DNA from 2 places in the Paenibacillus mesotrionivorans genome. Region 2 is predicted to be linked to the other one. Evidence: riboswitches for the same ligand, from Rfam matches in the RefSeq annotation. Region 2 holds a riboswitch; the other holds the start of a gene.
The links. Region 2 has a riboswitch for glycine ahead of gcvT (glycine cleavage system aminomethyltransferase GcvT). Riboswitches for the same ligand answer to the same signal wherever they lie in the genome.
Positions count from the first base shown of each region.

Region 1: it holds a riboswitch for glycine, as region 2 does, so the genes downstream of both, ACI1P1_RS08805 (alanine/glycine:cation symporter family protein) here and gcvT (glycine cleavage system aminomethyltransferase GcvT) in region 2, are expected to answer to the same signal.

Region 1 covers NZ_JBJURJ010000005.1:92,568-95,980, reverse strand. The annotation lists gene ACI1P1_RS08805 (alanine/glycine:cation symporter family protein) at 1-1,233, opposite strand, end outside; glycine riboswitch at 1,402-1,496, opposite strand; gene ACI1P1_RS08800 (acyl-CoA dehydratase activase-related protein) at 1,825-3,413, shown strand, end outside.
Region 2 covers NZ_JBJURJ010000009.1:38,153-41,565, reverse strand. The annotation lists gene gcvPA (aminomethyl-transferring glycine dehydrogenase subunit GcvPA) at 1-140, opposite strand, end outside; gene gcvT (glycine cleavage system aminomethyltransferase GcvT) at 197-1,330, opposite strand; glycine riboswitch at 1,421-1,542, opposite strand; glycine riboswitch at 1,543-1,645, opposite strand; gene ACI1P1_RS14790 (TrkH family potassium uptake protein) at 1,837-3,240, shown strand; gene ACI1P1_RS14785 (DUF2264 domain-containing protein) at 3,350-3,413, shown strand, end outside.

The DNA of each region.
Region 1 (3,413 bases), on a different contig from region 2:
GACGATATCTGCCAGCAGCCAGATGGCGTCCAGCTTGATGAAAGCGCCGCCTGCAACAATGGCTACAAAAATGTAACGGTAGGGTTTGATTCCTTTGACACCGACGAGATATTCGACGCAGCGTTCACCGTAATAGTTCCAGCCGATTATCGTGGTGAAGGCAAAAAGGATAAGGGAGACAGTGATGATTTCGGCGCCGAAGGCAGGGAAGGCGCTTGCGAAGGCATCCTGCGTCATGCTTGCCCCTGCGCTGCTGCCGTTCCATACGCCGGATACAAGGAGAGCCAAGCCTGTCAGATTACAGATAATGATCGTATCGATAAATGTCCCGGTCATGGAAATCAGCCCTTGCTCTGCCGGCCATTTGGTTTTGGCTGCAGCTGCGGCGATGGGGGCGCTCCCCAATCCCGATTCATTGGAGAAAATACCTCTGGCTACGCCGCTTCTCAGGGCCAGCATAATAGTTGCTCCGGCAAAGCCGCCGCTTGCCGCCGTGGCGGAGAAGGCGGATTCCCAAATAAGCGCGATAACGGATGGGAGCTCTCCGGCAAACCGGATCAGAACGCCAAGACAAGCTGCAACATACAGAACAGACATAAAAGGCACAATTTTGGTAGAAACGTTGGAGATGCTTTTAATGCCGCCGATGGTAACGACAGCAGTCAGGATAGCGATCACAACTGCGGTTACCGCCACAGGAATGCCAAAGCTGGATTCGGTTGAGGTGACAATGGCATTCACCTGGGGGAAAGTGCCGATACCAAACAGGGCAACAAGGACGCCGCTGGCGGCAAACAGGATGGCTAACGGCTTAAAACGACGCCCCATACCGTTTTCAATGTAATACATGGGCCCTCCGGAAAATTGCCCGTGTTTGTCTTTGACCCGGTATTTAACCGCCAACAGACCTTCTGCATATTTGGTAGCCATGCCCAAGAACGCGGCCAATAGCATCCAGAAAAGCGCGCCGGGGCCTCCCATCTTGATGGCAGTAGCTACGCCGACAATATTTCCCGTACCCACAGTCGCGGCCAGTGCTGTGCTGAGAGCCCCGAAGCTGCTTATATCGCCATTTCCTTCGTTAGGAGCTTTGCCGATGAGCCGGAGCGCCTTCGGTAGGCGCAGCACTTGCAGCAGACCGAGCCTGACCGTAAGCAGAATGCCGGTTCCCATGACCAGAATCAGAAGGGGTGGACCCCATATCCAGCTGTCGATGCTTTCCAATATACCCATGTGTCATTCCTTCTCCCTTATCAAGTTTTGGTAAACAAAAAAAGCCCGATCCATAGGATCCGACTCTGAAAAACCGATTATAGGTATGGGAAAATACGGGTATGCATAAATAACAGCAAGGAAAATACCCATGTCAATAAACATAAACGCGGAGCATTCCTTCCAAGTGAACCCGTCTCTGTCCTTTTGCCTGAGAGTTTAAGCAGGTATTGCCTGCCGTGCCCCTTCGGCGCCCAATAATGGATCTCTCCAGAGTGCTGTCCGTTAACGGTCCCGCTTCCTGTTCGGAAGCACCTGAGAGCGTACCCCTTCGGTTGAAACGATGGTTTCATCTCCCGCTAACATCATCCAGCTGATTGAATTATGAAGTTGTAAATTGAATTTTGGTTAATTATAACCGCCTCTATGGAAGGCAACAAGTGAACAAAGTGTGAATGGTCATCTTTCCCGGAGAATAAAAGCATAGCCTATGTCTGTAAAGATTTGAATAATGATAATTAAGGTCTTACGTCCGGGCGGGTTCGGCATTATAATGGGAAGATAGACTTCATATGCCAATTCGGGTTGGCAGTAGAAAGAGTGTGAACACACATGAGGGATCGGTTATGCATGGGACTGGATATCGGTTCCACAACTGTAAAGCTGGTGATTCTGGATGGGCATGGGCAGCTGATCTATGACAAATACGAACGCCATTACTCGGATATCCGCACCACAACATTTCGTTTGTTAAAAGAGGCCTGTGTCCGTTATTCCGGCTCCAGCGTATCTGTGCGCGTAACCGGTTCCGGCGGCATTGCCGTCTCCAAGTGGCTGGGTCTGCCCTTCATCCAGGAGGTGGTGGCCGGAACGGAGGCGGTGGAGCGGTTTATCCCCCACACGGATGTGGCCATTGAGCTGGGGGGCGAGGATGCCAAGATCACGTTTTTCCAGGGGACGGTGGACCAGCGGATGAACGGCGCCTGTGCCGGCGGCACGGGAGCCTTCGTGGACCAGATGGCGGCGCTGCTCCAGACTGACGCGGCAGGCTTGAACGAGCTGGCAGGCCGCTACCAGACGCTGTACCCCATCGCCTCGCGCTGCGGCGTGTTCGCCAAAACGGACGTGCAGCCGCTTCTGAATGAAGGCGCCAACCGGGAGGACATTGCCGCCTCCGTCTTCCAAGCCGTGGTAAACCAGACCATCGGAGGGTTGGCGGGCGGCAAAAAAATCAAAGGCAATGTGGCATTCCTGGGAGGACCTCTGTACTACCTGACGGAGCTGCGGCGGCGTTTTATCGAAACCCTCGCTTTGCCTCCGGAGCAGGTGATCATGCCTGCGCATTCCCAGTTGTACGTGGCTATGGGGGCGGCGTTGTCCGCCCGTGGAGATGAGCCGGTGACCATCAAGTCTCTGGGAGCATCCCTGCCCCGGCTGTTCGAGGCCCGTGAGGAGGCCTCCGGCAGGCTTGCGCCTCTGTTTGCCTCGGAGGAGGAGCTGGAGCAGTTCCGGCATAGACATAACCGGACCGTAGGGCAGCGCAGCCTGGCTGATTATGCGGGCAAATGCTTCTTAGGGATCGATGCCGGCTCCACCACCACCAAAGCGGCCCTGATCGACGAAGAGGGCAACCTTTTGTTTACCCGGTATATGCGCAACGGCGGCAAACCGCTTCAATCGGCAGTTTCCATCGTGCGGGAGATGTACCAGGAGATGCCTGCGGGAGCCACTGTAGCCGGTGCCACCATTACCGGGTACGGCGAGGGGCTGATCCAGGCGGCGCTGGGTGCCGAATGGGGCGAGATCGAGACGGTGGCCCACTATAAGGCGGCAAGCTATTTCCTGCCGGAGGTGGATCTGATCATCGATATCGGCGGCCAGGATATGAAGTGCCTGCGGATCAAAAACGGGGCCATCGACAGCATCATGCTAAACGAGGCCTGCTCGTCGGGCTGCGGCTCCTTCCTGGAATCCTTCGCCGAATCCCTGCAGATGAATGTGGAGGAGTTCGCGCAGAACGCCTTGCTGGCCAAGGAGCCCTTGGACCTGGGCTCCCGCTGCACCGTCTTCATGAACTCCAAGGTGAAGCAGGCCCAGAAGGAAGGCGCTACCGTGGGGGAAATCTCTGCGGGGCTATCCTACTCTGTAATTCATAATGCCCTGTACAAGGTGATCAAGATTCGCAACCCGGAGGAGCTGGG
Region 2 (3,413 bases):
GCCCCGGACATGGGCAGAGTTCCAGAATATTTCACCGCTTCGGGAATGTCTGCGAACAGCTCCGCCACGGATTGCGCGCCAATCACCTCCAGCATTTGCTGTTCGTCCTCCGGCGTCATAGGCAAGTACCGATGCTTCATATGGTTAACTCCTCCTGTCTCCTGGTTCCTTGTTCCTGTTTCATGCCACTAACCTCTTAACTCTCCTTGCTCCTCCGGTAAAACGGGGTTTTGACCACCTTGGCCTTCAGCCGTTTGCCGCGGATTTCTACCCACACCTCCGTATCCGGCGTGGTGTACTCCCGCTTCAGCAGGGCCAGCCCCACATTCCGTTTCAGGGTAGGGGATTGGGTGCCTGTGGTGATTTCGCCGATAAGCTCTCCTTCGGGCCCGGCGTACACCGGATAATGGCTGCGTGGAATACCTCTGTCCAGCATCTCGATACCCGCCAGCTTCCGGGGCAGTCCTGCCTCCTTTTGCTTCAACAAAGCCTCCCGGCCAATAAACTCCCCTTTATCCAGCTTCACAAAGATCCCCAGTCCCGCCTCCAAAGGGGTAATCTCCCTGGAAAGCTCCTGGCCGTAGAGTGGCAGCCTCGCCTCAAAACGCAGCGTATCCCTGGCTCCCAATCCGACGGGGACCAAACCGTCGTCTTTGCCGGCGGCCAACAGTCCGCGCCACACGGTGGCTGCATCCTCTGCCCGCAGATACAGCTCAAAGCCATCCTCCCCGGTGTAGCCGGTGTGGGAGACCAAGGCTTGCACACCGCAGACATGAGCCTCCTCCAAGAACCTGAATGGCCCCAGCTCCCCAACGGGAGCATCCGTCACCTTGCCCAAAATCCGTGCCGCCGCAGGCCCTTGCAGCGCCAGAAGCGAAGTGGCGTCGGAGCAATCCGTCAGCTCCACGGCGGGAACTGTCCCTTCACCTGCTGCAGGCAGATGGCTCTCCAGCCATTGAAAGTCCTTGGCGATGTTGGAGGCGTTCACCACCAGCATAAAACGCTCCTCACCCATGCGGTAGATCAGCAGATCGTCCACCACACCGCCCTCCGGGTAACACAGCAGCGAATACTGGGCTTGCCCCGGCGCCAGCTTGGAAACATCATTCACGGTCATCCGCTGGAGGAAAGCTTCCGCCTCCGGCCCCGCCACAAGGAACTCTCCCATGTGGGACACATCGAACAGCCCGGCCCGCTGCCGGACCGCATCATGCTCCGCCTGGATGCCGGCAAATTGCACCGGCAGCTCCCAGCCGCCGAAATCAATACAGCGCGCCCCTTCCGTTTCCCCGTAACAAGGGAACAACGGCGTCCGCTTCAATCCCTCCATGCCGCCACCTCCAAAAAAATATAAAAAAGGACAGGCGAAAAGGCTCAAATAGGAAACCATCCGTGTTTTTCACGAATAGCTCCGGTAGCCTTCCGCTCTGTCCCTTGTACCTGAGAGTTGCCTTGCCTGTTGAACAGTTCAAGTTTCCCCTTGGGTGATCCCGGGTTATATCCTTATGATACGACAATATCCCGTGATGCTCTCCAGAGTTGCGTCCGGCAGAGGTCCTTTTGCCTGAGAGATTCACCTGCTGCCAGGTTTACTCCTTCGGCGCCGCCACTTTCATTCACAGGCGATCTCTCCCGCTGCCATCATCCGCCTATTCAGTTGTAGTTTACCATCGTTAGCCCCATTATAAACGCCCGGCCAAGGCAGGTGCAATGAAACTTTCACCGAATTTTCACCATTTTGACAAAAGCACCGATTTCCCTTATGATGATGCCAATTCCAGCCAAAATGACAAACTTCAAAATGGCGGACAAACCGCCTTCAAGGAGAACCGCACCATGATGAAAAACCTTGCCAGCAGGCTGAGCCCGGTCAGACGGAATTACGAACGGATGGACCTTTTTCTGAACCGGATCAAAAATAGAATCAGCCCGCCCCAATTGGTTACAGCCATCTTTATTATTCTTATTCTTGCGGGTGCTGTTCTGCTCTCCCTTCCCCATGCTGCCGAAAACGGGGAGTCGGTGGGGTTTTTGAATGCCTTTTTTACCGCTACCTCCGCTGTGTGCGTAAACGGCCTGATTGTCATCGATACCAGCGGCTCATTTTCCCATCTGGGGGAAATTGTAATCATGGTCCTGATTCAGGTGGGGGGCCTCGGTTTTATGACCATGGGTGTGATGGTAGCCATTATCCTGGGCCGCAAAATCGGGCTGAAGCAGCGGCTGATCCTGCAGCAGACCACCCAATCCACTTCGGTGCAGGGACTTGTCCGCCTGTCCTTGCATATGGTGGCCATTTCCTTCGTCCTGGAAACGGTAGCGGCAATTATTTTGGCCCTGCGGTGGCAGGGGGAAATGGGCTGGGCCCGGGCTTCCTATTACGGCATCTTTCATGCCATATCGGCCTTTAACAATGCGGGCTTTTCCCTGTGGCACGACAGCCTCTCCCGGCATATCGGCGATCCGGTGGTGAACCTGACCATTACCGTGTTGTTCCTGATCGGGGGATTGGGCTTTATCGTTGTGGTAGAGGTACTGCGCAAACGGTCCTGGCGGAAGCTGTCCCTGCATTCCAAGGTGGTGCTGCTGGGTTCGGCTATCCTGACCTTCCTTGGTTTCCTGCTGGTATTCCTGCTGGAGAGCTGGAACCCGGCTACCTTCGGCAACCTGACCTGGTCAGAACGGCTGCTGGCTGCTTTTTTCCAAGGGTCCGCCCCTCGAAGCGCCGGCTTCAACTCCATCGAAATCGGGAGCATGCTGTCCGCCACCCAATTTCTCATGATTATCCTGATGTTTATCGGCGCCGCATCGGGCGGTACAGGGGGCGGCATCAAAATCAACACCTTCATTGTACTGGTGCTGGCCACCTTCAACACCTTCCGGGGAGGCGGCCAAATCCACGCCTTCGGGCGGAAGATTAACCAGGAAACGGTGATGCGGGCTTTGGCCGTCACCATGAGCGCCATTGCCGGGGTGTTGATCGTCACCATGGCCTTGACCATTACCGAGGATTTGATGCACGAGCAGTTTCTATCCATTTTATTTGAAGCGGTCTCTGCGTTTAGCACCACCGGCATGTCCATGGGGCTGACACCGGATCTTTCACCCGCCGGCAAGGTGATCGTAACCATTACCATGTTTGCCGGAAGGTTGGGCCCCTTAACACTGGCGTACGCCCTGTCCCAAAAGAAACGGGTCTCCAAAATCGGTTACCCGGAGGACAACATTCTTATCGGCTGAGTGCACCGATAGACAGACTCGAGAAAACGTTTTCCTTGACGCTTACAGCTAACACTCCTAGACTGAAGAAAACAACGCTTTGGTTTGCTTAATAAGGGAGGAAAAAGGAATGTTACCAGGCCTTAAAGACCGTAAATATTGGGTGGAATCACTGACGGCCATCGCCCGGCCCG